2 regions of the Novacetimonas sp. GS1 genome follow, and region 1 is predicted to be linked to the other one. Evidence: riboswitches for the same ligand, from Rfam matches in the RefSeq annotation. Region 1 holds a riboswitch; the other holds the start of a gene.
What was found. A riboswitch is a leader RNA that binds a small molecule or an ion and turns the genes downstream of it on or off. The one in region 1 is predicted to bind cobalamin.
Positions count from the first base shown of each region.

Region 1 (5,818 bases):
CCGCACCCATCATGATGAGTAATGGATAAAATACAAAAACGACCAATTCTTCTGCAAGCCATTCATGCGAGAAGAAAGGCATTACAAACGTCAGCACAAGCAATGCACCGATGGCATAGAAATGTAGGTTATTTTTCCATATGAGGTGGTAACGATAAATGAAAAGACCTGCCAGGAATGAAAAGCTGACACGCGCGGCACCAGTCCAGAAGCCATTTGTATCCCATCCGTTATAAATCCATCCATCACGATAGCCACAAATGCCCAGCCACAGAGCTGCGATGCAGAGAAGAACGCCAAGTGCAGGCCGGGCGACACGCCACAAAACAAGCGCATATACGATACTGGCGATATATTCCCAGAACAAAGACCATTCTGGTGCATTGAGGCCAAAGAGATTGTGCGTGCGTTCTACCATCGTGGGATAGGGCACAACCAGAAGTGTTGTTAAAAAAAGCATGGCGATGCGCCCGACACCATAAGAAGCAGGCACCGGCATGAAAGGATCAAACAGAAAAGCCAGAAGGCCAAGAATCGCACCGAACACAACCATGGGATGAAGCCGGATCAGGCGATGGCGAACAAAACGTATGAAACCAAGAGTTCGTATCCTGTCATCATAAGCGTAGCCCATGACAAATCCTGACAGGCAGAAGAAAAAATCAACAGCCAGGAAGCCATGTCCAATAAAATTCTTTGTATAGTCCAGGATAGCCATTTCCATAAAGTGGAAGATGACGACGGAAATGGCTGCCAAACCGCGAAGGCCGTCGAGAGCAACAAAATGCTTGCGGTGTTCGACTTCTGTTATCGCCTCGGCATCGGATTGAGACATGAGAGTCCTTTGACATTTTATCGTCAGGTCATAAGGCGGCAATATATTTCGATTTTTTAACGAAATTCAAGCTTATTACAGCTTACCCCCGCGTGATCGCATCCGCCATGCTGATCGTAGGGCCAGAGCCCGCCAGGCGTCGATACAACCTGCGCGGGATCGAATAGCCATGGCAATGATGAATGGGAAAGAGCAGGGGAGTGTCTGGCAGTGTCCGTCTGCTAACGAAGTGCAATAAGGATAATTTTATAAATATTTTCAGTGAATTAATTTGGGTTTTGAGTATTTTTTCAAGTGATGTCATCCAAAATGATGCATTGATCAGCGATCTGTTTGTTGGGTGCTTGAGTGCATTTCCTGCGCCCATCCGGATTATGTCAGAAGGTCTGACGCGTATGGTGTTGACGCTATGTGCCGCCGGATATTCCACGGGCGCGAGTTTGAGCGGCAGGGGGGGGGCAGAGCATCAGTGTTACTGAAGCCCATGGCATGAAAAGGTGTCTTGGGACAAAGGCTCCGTACCGCAGGCTGTGTCCGTGGGGATCATCATCACCATGGTCATCGAAGCGGTTTACCTGCATGCCTGTCACCATGTTTTTTACAAGGGCAACGTTTTGGTGGTTTGTCATATGTTTTGTGGGCTGTATGCAAGGGACATAAAAGAAATGCATATGCAGCCTTGCTTTTTGAAGGTAGAGAATTTTATAAAGCGGGTTATCAAGTCAACGGTCCCGTGCGAACGGGTGAAAAGGGAATGCTGTGCAACTCCGGCTGGGGAAGTCGCCCCGGGGGTTCAGTCAGCAACTGTCCCCGCAACTGTAGGCGGCGAATGTTACAACCATGCTACCATCTGGTGGCAGCCACTGACTTCGGTTGGGAAGGCGGATGTGACGTGATGACCCGTAAGTCAGGAGACCTGCCGTTGAGTTCAGATTGTCGCCGGGCGGGCTGAGCCGGAGGCGGGTCAAGGTCTCATGTATTTTCTTCTGTAATGCCGTGTCATGGCGATGTGCAGGTCGGTTTCCCGGTCGGGGGCTGGCGGCATCTGGAATTGTTGCTTTTTTTACCAACACTGCCACCTGACAGGCTCCTTTTCATGATCTATTTCCGCTCCCCCTGCGTTTCGCGGCGCAGGGTCCGTGCATTTTTTGTCAATTGCACTCTGGCAAGCAGCGTTGCCGCATATTCACATGCCTATGCTCAGGCCCCCCAGACCCAGATTGAGGAAGACCGCGCCCGGCTGGGCAATTCCACACCATTGGTGGAACAGATTGACCCCGCGACCGTGCGTGATTCACAACGCGCGCAGGCTGATGCGCAGGAAAAGGCTGCCGGGGATGACAGGCTCGACACCAGCGGCAATCTGCTGGGCGATATGTGGGGGGCACGATCATGGTTGTACAGGCATGGTGTCACTTTTGATATTCAGGAGGTTGATGAAGTCTGGGGCAATGGCACAGGCGGCACGCCGTCGTCCAATGATGGTGCATCAGGTTCGGGCACCGGTCCGGCCTATGACGGTGTGACCATGCCGACGTTAAGCATTGATACTGAAAAGCTGTTTGGCCTGAAGGGCGGATTGTTCAATGTCAGTGCGTTGCAGACACGCGGGCGTTCAATCTCGCAGGATCATCTTGCCAATTTCAATCCCATCAGTGGCTTCGAGGCTGATCGCTCCACCCGCCTGTTTGAATTATGGTACCAGCAATCCTTTTTGAATGGGAAACTGGATGTAAAGATCGGTCAGCAGGATCTTGATACTGAATTCCTGATCAGTGATTATGCATCTCTTTACCTGAATTCAAACTTTGGCTGGCCGATGGCGCCTTCGGTCAACCTGTATGGCGGTGGTCCGTCATGGCCACTATCCTCGCCTGCCGTTCGCGTCCGTTACCGGCCAAGCGAGAAGTTCACCTTCATGTTCGCGGCTGCCGATGATAATCCGCCAGGTAACCGTACCAATTCCTTTGCCATACAGAATGGCGGTAACGGCGCGGATCCGACAAATCAGGTCACTAATGATGGCAGCGGGACACAGTTCAACATGGGCACAGGCGCCCTGCTGATTACTGAATTGCAATACGCACTGAACCCACAGCCGGCTGATATGTCGAATGTAACCAAGGATCCGGGCTTGCCGGGTGTGTACAAGTTGGGTGGGTATTATGATACCGCAAAATTCCCCGATTATCGCTATAACAACATGGGCAAGCCTCTTGGTGGCGCTGATGACAGCACCGGGATTCCGCGCTGGGACCGCGGGGACTGGATGGTCTACGGCATCATTGACCAGATGATCTGGCGTCCGTCACTGACCTCGGCCCGGTCGGTCGGGGTGTTTGTGCGTGCCACGGGCAATGGTGGCGATCGTAACCTGATCAGCTTTGCAATGGATGCAGGCTTCAACCTGAAGGCCCCATTCCGTGGCCGTGCCAATGACACACTCGGGCTGGGCTGGGGGATTGGCCGCGCCAGTTCGGGGGAGCGTCAGTTCGACCGCAATGTGGCACAGACTGGTACTTACAGCCCGGTGCAAGGGAATGAAAATCATCTCGAACTGACCTATCAGGCGCAGGTAACTCCCTGGCTGGTTATGCAGCCGGATTTTCAATATGTATGGCATCCTTCGGGCGGGGTGCGTGATTATGGTGTCTCCTATAACCGTCATGTTGGTAACGAGGCCATTTTCGGCCTGCATGGCAGCATTACATTCTGATTTATGATGATAGATGCTTATATATGAAGATTATAGGAAATTAAGAATCAGGTGCGTGGCATGCCTCAAGCGGCATGGTCTTTTTTAAGTCCATGTCACGACAGGATGTTTCTTGCCATGTCGTGCGACTGCGTCGTGTTCAGGGGATATCCTGAATGCCGGGAAATATAATCCAAAATGATAATGATCGTGACAGGGTATCACAAAATTGAATCCTGCTTGACAAGCATTGTTCATCAGATCAGAACAGGTGCGACGGTTCCTTCTGCCGGAGGGATTAAAAGGGAACGAAGTGCGGAATTACCATCCAATGCTTCGGCTGTCCCCGCAACTGTAAGCGGTATGTCTTTGCATTACCGGATGTAACGGTCCGGGCCACTGAAAACCACGGTTTTCGGGAAGGTTATGCATGATGCCAAGCCGCAAGCCAGGAGACCTGCCGTCCTTAGTGGTTGCGACCGGGAACTGTTGGGCGGGGCGTCCTGGCGGTGTGGTGTTACGGGGTTTCGCACGGATCGAAACCTGGGGTGGCAGCACGCTCTCGTGGCAACGATGATGTGACCGCGAGACCTGGATTCTATGATATTTTTTCGTAATCTTCTGATTGCCTCGACCATGTTCGTTACAATACGGGGCGGCATCGCGTATGCTGATGATCTGGGCGGGCAGGTAAAACCGCCAGCAACCGGTTATGTCGTGCAGGATAAGAAATCCCGGGTTGTCATTTCACCCGGAGGGGACGGGATTCCAGAACTTATCAGTGTCAGTGCCGCGCGGCGGCCGACTGCCGTTGATGATATCGGCACCAGCATGACCATCATCACCGAAAAACAGATCCAGACACAGCAGCGACGCAGCCTGACGGATATCCTGACGCGCCAGCCGGGCCTGAATGTGGTACAGACGGGTGGCCCTGGGGGGGCGTCCTCTATTTTCATGCGGGGCAATAATGCGAATGAGGTCAAGGTCCGTCTTGATGGCATGGATATCAATGATGGCAGTTCGGCATCAGGCGCGTTTGATGCGGGGCAGTTCGTGACTGATGGTATGGGGCGCATCGAAATCCTGCGTGGTCCGCAAAGCGGCCTTTACGGTGCGGATGCCATGGCGGGCGTGATCGACATCACCACGGCGCAGGGGGAAGGACGATTCAGACCATTCGTCCGTGTCGAAGGGGGCGGATACGGTACTTTCAACCAGACTTTTGGCGCGCGCGGCAGCAAGGGGCGTTTTCATTACAATGTTGAACTTTCCCATTACCGTATGGATGGGTTCAACAATATCCCTGCCTATATTGAACGGTATTACGGCGCCGACCGACAACAGCGACACGAGGGCAACCGCAATGACAACCGGGGGGCCAATATCCGGCTGGGATATGACATTACCCATAATTTTGACCTTGGCCTGACTGCACGCCTTATACAGAATAATAACCATTCCTATTCATTATATGACCTGCAAAGCGAGAACGCTTATGGGGACAGGGGTGTGCGGGAACAGAACAGCCAGAATGAGGCCATCTTGCGAGGAACGGCGCATCTGGTTTCCTTTCATGGCATGTTCGATCAGGTACTTGGCCTTGGATACATGACCAATCGCAACCGCTGGACAGAGGCAGGCACCAGTGATGGTAGCCCCATAAATCCCGATCCTGATTATTACCGTTCCAGCCGGTTGAAAGTGGATTGGCACGGAACATTCAATTTAAAAAAATATGGACAGTTCTTGATCGGGGCGGAACATTTCCACGATACGTTCAATACCAGCCATACCGCCGCCAGCATGTGGGACAGCGGATATAATACATCCGCCAGCATGGATACGACCGCGGGTTATGGACAGTATCAGGGGAATTGGAACCATATTCTGTATGGTGCGGCCAATATTCGTTATGATGCCAACTCACGTTATGGCAACCATGTGACGTGGCGTGTTGCCCCTGCGATCCATGTGCCGGGAACCGGCACCATTATCAAGGCCAGCGCCGGTTCGGGTTTTCATGGCCCATCGCTATATCAGCTATTTGCCAATCAGGTGGGCGCCGGATATTCGGAAAAAGGCAATCAGAACCTGAAAGCCGAGCAGTTGATCGGTTATGATGCGGGGGTGGAGCAGAAATTGCTGCACGATCATCTGAATTTTGGGGCAACATGGTACGACAACAGGGTCCGGAACCTGATCCAGTCTTCCGTATCAGTGGATTCATCGTATAATTATACCTATTCCTATGCCAATGTTGCCAAGGCCCGGATGTATGGTGTGGA
Region 1 covers NZ_VSZP01000001.1:2,390,154-2,395,971, reverse strand. The annotation lists gene FYB92_RS10610 (acyltransferase) at 1-835, opposite strand, end outside; cobalamin riboswitch at 1,545-1,774, shown strand; gene FYB92_RS10605 (carbohydrate porin) at 1,932-3,551, shown strand; cobalamin riboswitch at 3,791-4,010, shown strand; gene FYB92_RS10600 (TonB-dependent receptor domain-containing protein) at 4,131-5,818, shown strand, end outside.

Region 2 (5,818 bases), 1.5 Mb from region 1:
GAACTGCCCGAATGGGCGGAAGACGACCTGCGTGACCGTTCGCAGCGCCAGATTCACGCGGCCCTTGATGACCTGCTCGCCCTTCAGGACCGTGCGCGCTCGTTGCAGGATGAACTGGCGTCGGGGCAGGCGGAAGAGACGAACCGGCGGCTGTATACCGTGTCCATCGTGACGACGCTGATGCTGCCCGCGACGTTCGTGACCGGTTTCTTTGGCATGAATACCGGTGGCATGTTCCTGGCCGAAGGGCGCGCCGGCACGGTGGAGGCAGGGTGCATCTGCTTTCTGTTCATGGTCATTACGTGGCTGCTGCTCAAATTGATGAAGCTGCTATAGGGCGCGTACCGGGCGGCCCATCCGGGTCCCGCTTGCACAGGGCGGTTTGCACAGGGCGGGCTTGCACCGCCCCCCCCCCGGTCATGGGGCACGCAGGGCAGGGCTGACGGCGTTGCATCGGTCCTGTGGGGTGGTGTACAAGGGGGCGCCGCCATTTCATCGCGATGGTGGACCCTTTCCGGCGTGCCGGACCATCGCAACAGGATAACAGCGGCCCATGTCATCTTCGCTTCTGGCGGAAATTCCTGCCTGGCCCCTTTCGCGGTCATGTTCGCGGGCGGGGCGGTGGCTTTCGCTGGCGCTGCTGGTGGCGCTGGCGGCCTGCGCGGGTAAACCGCACGAGGCCGCGATGTCGGATGCGCAGATGATGCAGGAAGCCGACGCCTATCGCGCCCGCGCGCGCCAGAACTATACCCCGCCCGGTCCGCCAGAAGATCCGTGGGGGCCGTATATTACCGAGGCGGCGCAGCGTTTCGATGTGCCCGAACTGTGGATACGTGCGGTGATGCAGCGTGAATCCGGCGGGCAGCTTTTCCATAATGGGCAGTTCGTGACGTCGCAGCCCGGTGCAATGGGGCTGATGCAGCTCATGCCCCCCACCTATGACGAGATGCGCCGGCGTTACAACCTTGGGCCGGATGCCTATGAACCGCATGACAACATCATCGCCGGCACTTCGTACCTGCGCCAGATGTATGACATCTATGGCTCGCCGGGGTTCCTTGCGGCCTATAACAGCGGGCCGGGGCGTCTGGATGATTTCCTTGACCGCAGCCATACGCTGCCGCGTGAAACACGCGAATATGTGGCCTTTATCGGCCCGCGCATCGCCGGTGTGTCGCCGGTCAACCGTTCACAGGCCGACCTGATGATCGAGGCCAGGGCACAGGCCCGCGCGCAGGCCCGCGCGCAGGGTAGCACCCGGCATGGGCGTGGCGGGCGGCAGGTGATCGGCGCGGACCAGCCATTGCAGGTGGCCGAGGCCCCGTCGGCTGAAAGTGCGGCCGTCCGTGCGGCATGGAGCGCGCGCGCCAGAGCAGGGCAGTTGCCGATGTCGGCGGTGGGCGCGCATCCCACCATCGTCATGGATGCCGCCAACTGGGCGGTGCAGGTCGGGGCCTATGGATCGCGCGGACAGGCGTTGCAGGCATTGCAGCATGCCCGCGCCAACGCCGCGCTGCATGGCGCGCGTGAACAGGTTGATTCGGTCACGGCGGGGCGGGGACGTGTCTATCGCGCCCGCCTGCTGGGCCTGTCGCATGCCAGCGCGTTGCAGGCGTGCCAGAAACTGGGCAGTCATGCCTGTCAGGTCATGGGACCGATTTCCGGGTCATGAGGGCACGACGCATGACGCACGATGCATGACGGGATGAAGTGAATGAAATATTTCTACAGGCGTCCGCGATGGTCGTGGACGGGTATTATCGTGCCACTGGTGGGGGTTTTGTCCTTTGCCGGGATTGTCGCATGGTCCACCGCGCGCGCCGCCCTGCCCGCGGGCAGCAATGCGCCGATGTTCGTCGCCCCCGCCGCGCAGGCAGGCAAGGAGTTCAGCTTTCATCTGGCCGATGCGCTGCGTAACGGGCCGGTGGTGGTATATTTCTACCCCGCCGCCTTTACGCGTGGCTGCACCATAGAGGCACATGAATTCGCGGATGCGATGGACAGTTACCACGCACTTGGCGCCAGCGTGATCGGCGTGTCGATGGATGATCTCAAGACGCTGGACCGTTTTTCCGTCAGCGAATGCCATGGCCGTTTCCCCGTCGCATCCGACCCGTCGGGGTCGATTGCGCGGCTGTATGATTCACGCATGCCGGTGGTCCATTACGCCAGCCGCACGTCCTATGTCATCGCCCCCGATGGCAAGATCATCTTTACCTACAGCGCGCTTTCGCCTGACGAACATGTCCGTCGCACACTCGAGGCGATCAGGGCATGGCGCGCGGGACATGCCCCGGCCCCCTGAATACAGGAGATCGTTTGAAACGTCAGGACCAGCAACCGATTGAAACGGCAATGGTTTTTTTGAAGTTTTTTACGGCCCCGTGTAAAGGCGCTGCCTTTTTACAAACAGGCAGCGCCCGGACATTTCGATCATTCCCGAGCAGGCTGTTTGTAAAATCTGTCCCCATATACCACTGGGATCCTGAAAGTTCTTGGTAAAGATTTTCCGAGATGTCCTGAAAATCGTCGTATTTTCAAAATGTTAAAGTAACGTCTGGAATTTCCCCTTCCATTATCAAGGGGATGTTTTCAAACAGTTCCAGTAGATTCATGAATAGAAGAGTGTTTGAAAACAAAGCATTGATGAAAAAGAAAAGTTTTTGGGTGCCGCCTTTTGATCGAAATAAGGCGGCGTCTTCTGAAGCTTTTTGGAAAAAGCTTCACAAAAAACTTTTATAATTTCAGTATGTTATCAAGAATGACTTTTCAAACAGCTTCTAAGAATCCTGCGGCGTTTTTTCCGTAAACGCGGCATGGCGTGATGTGCGGGCGCGGAGGGTGCGCCTGTTCACGCGCCTGCCTGTCACCTGATCGGCGGGTCATCCCGGATGGCTGTTCGGGATGTGTTGCCCAGAATGCGTTGCCCAAGATGCATTGTTCCGAATGCGCTGTCCTGAATGCAGGCTTTGGGATGCCCTGTTGGGGATGTTCCGTTGGGGATGCGCTGTGCAGGGCGCGACGGGGCGGCTTTGCCCCGCATTGACTTGTGCGGTGCGCCCTGCGATGAAAACGGGCCTTTCATGCAAAGGAAGCCGGTGAAAATCCGGTGCGGTCGCGCCACTGTAATGCGGGCATGCATGGCATCATGTCGATGCGCGCACCCTGCCAAGCCAGATACTTTGCATGATATCCTTTCTTCCATCCATCGGGGACGCGATTTCCCCGCAGGAGTCATGAATATGCATATTCCCTTCCTTTTCCCTTTGCCGGTGCGGGCCTGATGGCCGGGCGTGTCCTGCTGCGCGGTATGCTTGCGGGGATTCTCGCGGCGTTCCTCGCCTTTGGCTTCGCGCGGATTGTCGGCGAACCCCAGGTCGATCGCGCCATCGCGTTCGAGGCCGCGCATGATGCGGCCGAAGGTGAACCGCCAGAAGAAGAACTGGTCAGCCGCAAGGTGCAGTCCTCCATCGGGTTGCTGACGGCGTCCGTCATGTATGGCGCGGCGTATGGGGGGGTATTCGCGCTGGCGTTTGCGGTGGCGTTTGGCCGTGTGGGACAGGTATCGCCACGGATGCTGGCGCTGTTGCTGGCGGTGGCGGGGTTCGTGGCGGTCGTGCTGGTGCCCGACCTGAAATATCCCGCCAACCCGCCCGCCGTGGGGAACCCCGAAACAATCGGGCAACGCACCGCGACCTATTTTGAAATGGTCGTCTTCTCGCTCTGTGCGATGATCCTGTCGGTGCTGGCGGGACGGGCGCTGCTGGCGCGTCTGGGGGCATGGTCCGCATGGCTGTGTGGCTGTGCGCTGTTTGTCGTGCTGGTGACGGTGCTGCAACTGGCGCTGCCCACGATCAACGAGGTCCCGGCAGATTTCCCCGCCGCCCTGCTGTGGCATTTCCGCGAGGCCGCCCTTGGCATGCAGGTCGTGTTGTGGGGGGCGCTGGGCCTTGTGTTCGGCCTGCTGGTGGACCGTATGCCCGAACTGCACGGCCACCATGGGGTCGTGCGCGGCTGAGGCGACCGGACAGGTTGCCGGGGATGTTGCTGGCGTCGCATTTTTGGAAAATGCGACGCCTTTTTTACGAGAGCGTTTGAAAACAACTCATTGATGAAAAAGAAAAGTTTTTGGGTGCCGCCTTTCGATCGAAGTAAGGCGGCGTCTTCTGAAGCTTTTTGGAAAAAGCTTCACCAAAAACTTTTATAATTTCAGTATGTTATCAAGACTGACTTTTTGAACAGCCTCTATATAGGGTATCAGGGCCATCCTGCCTGAGGGCTGCGGACGATCATCGTGGGGGAGGGGATCTGCCGCCCGTCATGATCTGTCCGTCATGATCTGTCCACCATGATCCACCTGCCATGATCCGTGCGTCTGGTCTTACGGGGCCTGCATCACGCTGGTCCACAGGGCCTGCAACCTGTGGCGCATGTCGGGTGACAGCTGCGGCAGCATGCGTGTCGCCGCGATCTGTGCCGGCTGGTCTTCCCAATGCAGGGCATTTTTGATCGCGGGGTCGAGCGGCGTGCGCATGTCCGCCGGCATCCCCCAGTAACATGAGGAGGTGGCAAGGTGCGCCTGTGCCTGCGGCGTGCGCAGGTATTTTGCAAACCGCAGCGCCATGTCCTTGCGTTGGGAGGATGAAAGCACCGCCACCGCCTGCTGCCATCGCAACGCGCCCTGCCGGGGAATGAGATAGGTCAGGGTCGGGTGCGCCGACAGCACCGGCGTCGCCGCCTGCTGCGCAGGGATAGAAGCCGCGGCCGCGGCAGGAACAGGCGCGGCGTCTGCCTGCGCGGGGGGATGCGCGCCGGGCGGCAGGGGCGGGGCATCGGCATCATCGCCATCGCTGTTGGCGCCCTGTACGGCAGCGGCGGCGGGCTGTCCCTTCTGCACCGCGCCGTCATGGCCGATGCCTGCCGTGGTCCATGCGCCGCCCCCCACGACGATATCCACCTGCCCATCGGCCAGCGCCTGCTGTGTCGTGGCCATGTCGCCCACGATGGCGGCATTCGCCCTGAGGGCGACAAGCTTTGCCTGCAATGCGGGGATGTCTTCCGCGCCAAGCTGCGCGGGGTCCTTCCCCAGCGCCAGCGCGACGTAGGAGATCACAGGCAGGTAGGAATCATAGATCGCGATGCGGCCCTGATACTCTGGCTTCCAGATTTCGTTGATATCGGACAATGCCTGTGCCGATACCTTCGCCTGATCGAAGGCAAGGGCGAAATACCCGAATTTTTCCGGCACGGCATACAGGTGCCCGTCGAACGATCCCGCCTGTGGGTCGGCCACGGCGGCGGGAATGCCGGTGGTGGGGAAATCCGCCGCATCCAGTGGCATCAGCATGCCGTTGCGCGCCATGGGCATTAACTCTGCCTCGTCCGTGGCGACAAGGTCCCAGTCACCGGGCTGCGCCTGCTGGATGACCGACATTACGGATTCGACCGCGACGGTGTCGATGTCGCGGAAATGTACCTGCACGGCGTTTGCCTGTTCAAACGGGCGCAGCAGTTCCGGGTCCTCGTGGTCGCAGCTTGTCAGGATGTTAAGCACATCATCGCGCGCCCGGGCCGTATGGCAGGCAAGGGGCGTGGTGGCAAGCAGAACAGCCGTGGCGGCGGATAACAGGCCGTAACCGGACCATCCGGACATCAGGGGCACTCCTTGGGCTGGTTGGGGGCGCAGGGCACGCAGGGTAAAGGGCACGCAGGGCAAAGGGCATACAGGGCAAGAGGGGAGTACGAGAGGCCCCGCGGCATGGCAGGGCGTGCCAAAGAGGGTGTGGGGCCGCGATGCGTGATCGCGTAACCGTGTCAT
Region 2 covers NZ_VSZP01000001.1:930,611-936,428, forward strand. The annotation lists gene FYB92_RS04180 (CorA family divalent cation transporter) at 1-336, shown strand, start outside; gene FYB92_RS04185 (lytic transglycosylase domain-containing protein) at 554-1,672, shown strand; gene FYB92_RS04190 (peroxiredoxin) at 1,715-2,305, shown strand; adenosylcobalamin (AdoCbl) riboswitch at 3,062-3,238, shown strand; gene FYB92_RS04195 (CbtA family protein) at 3,284-4,018, shown strand; gene FYB92_RS04200 (extracellular solute-binding protein) at 4,382-5,653, opposite strand.
Region 2: it holds a riboswitch for cobalamin, as region 1 does, so the genes downstream of both, FYB92_RS04195 (CbtA family protein) here and FYB92_RS10605 (carbohydrate porin) in region 1, are expected to answer to the same signal.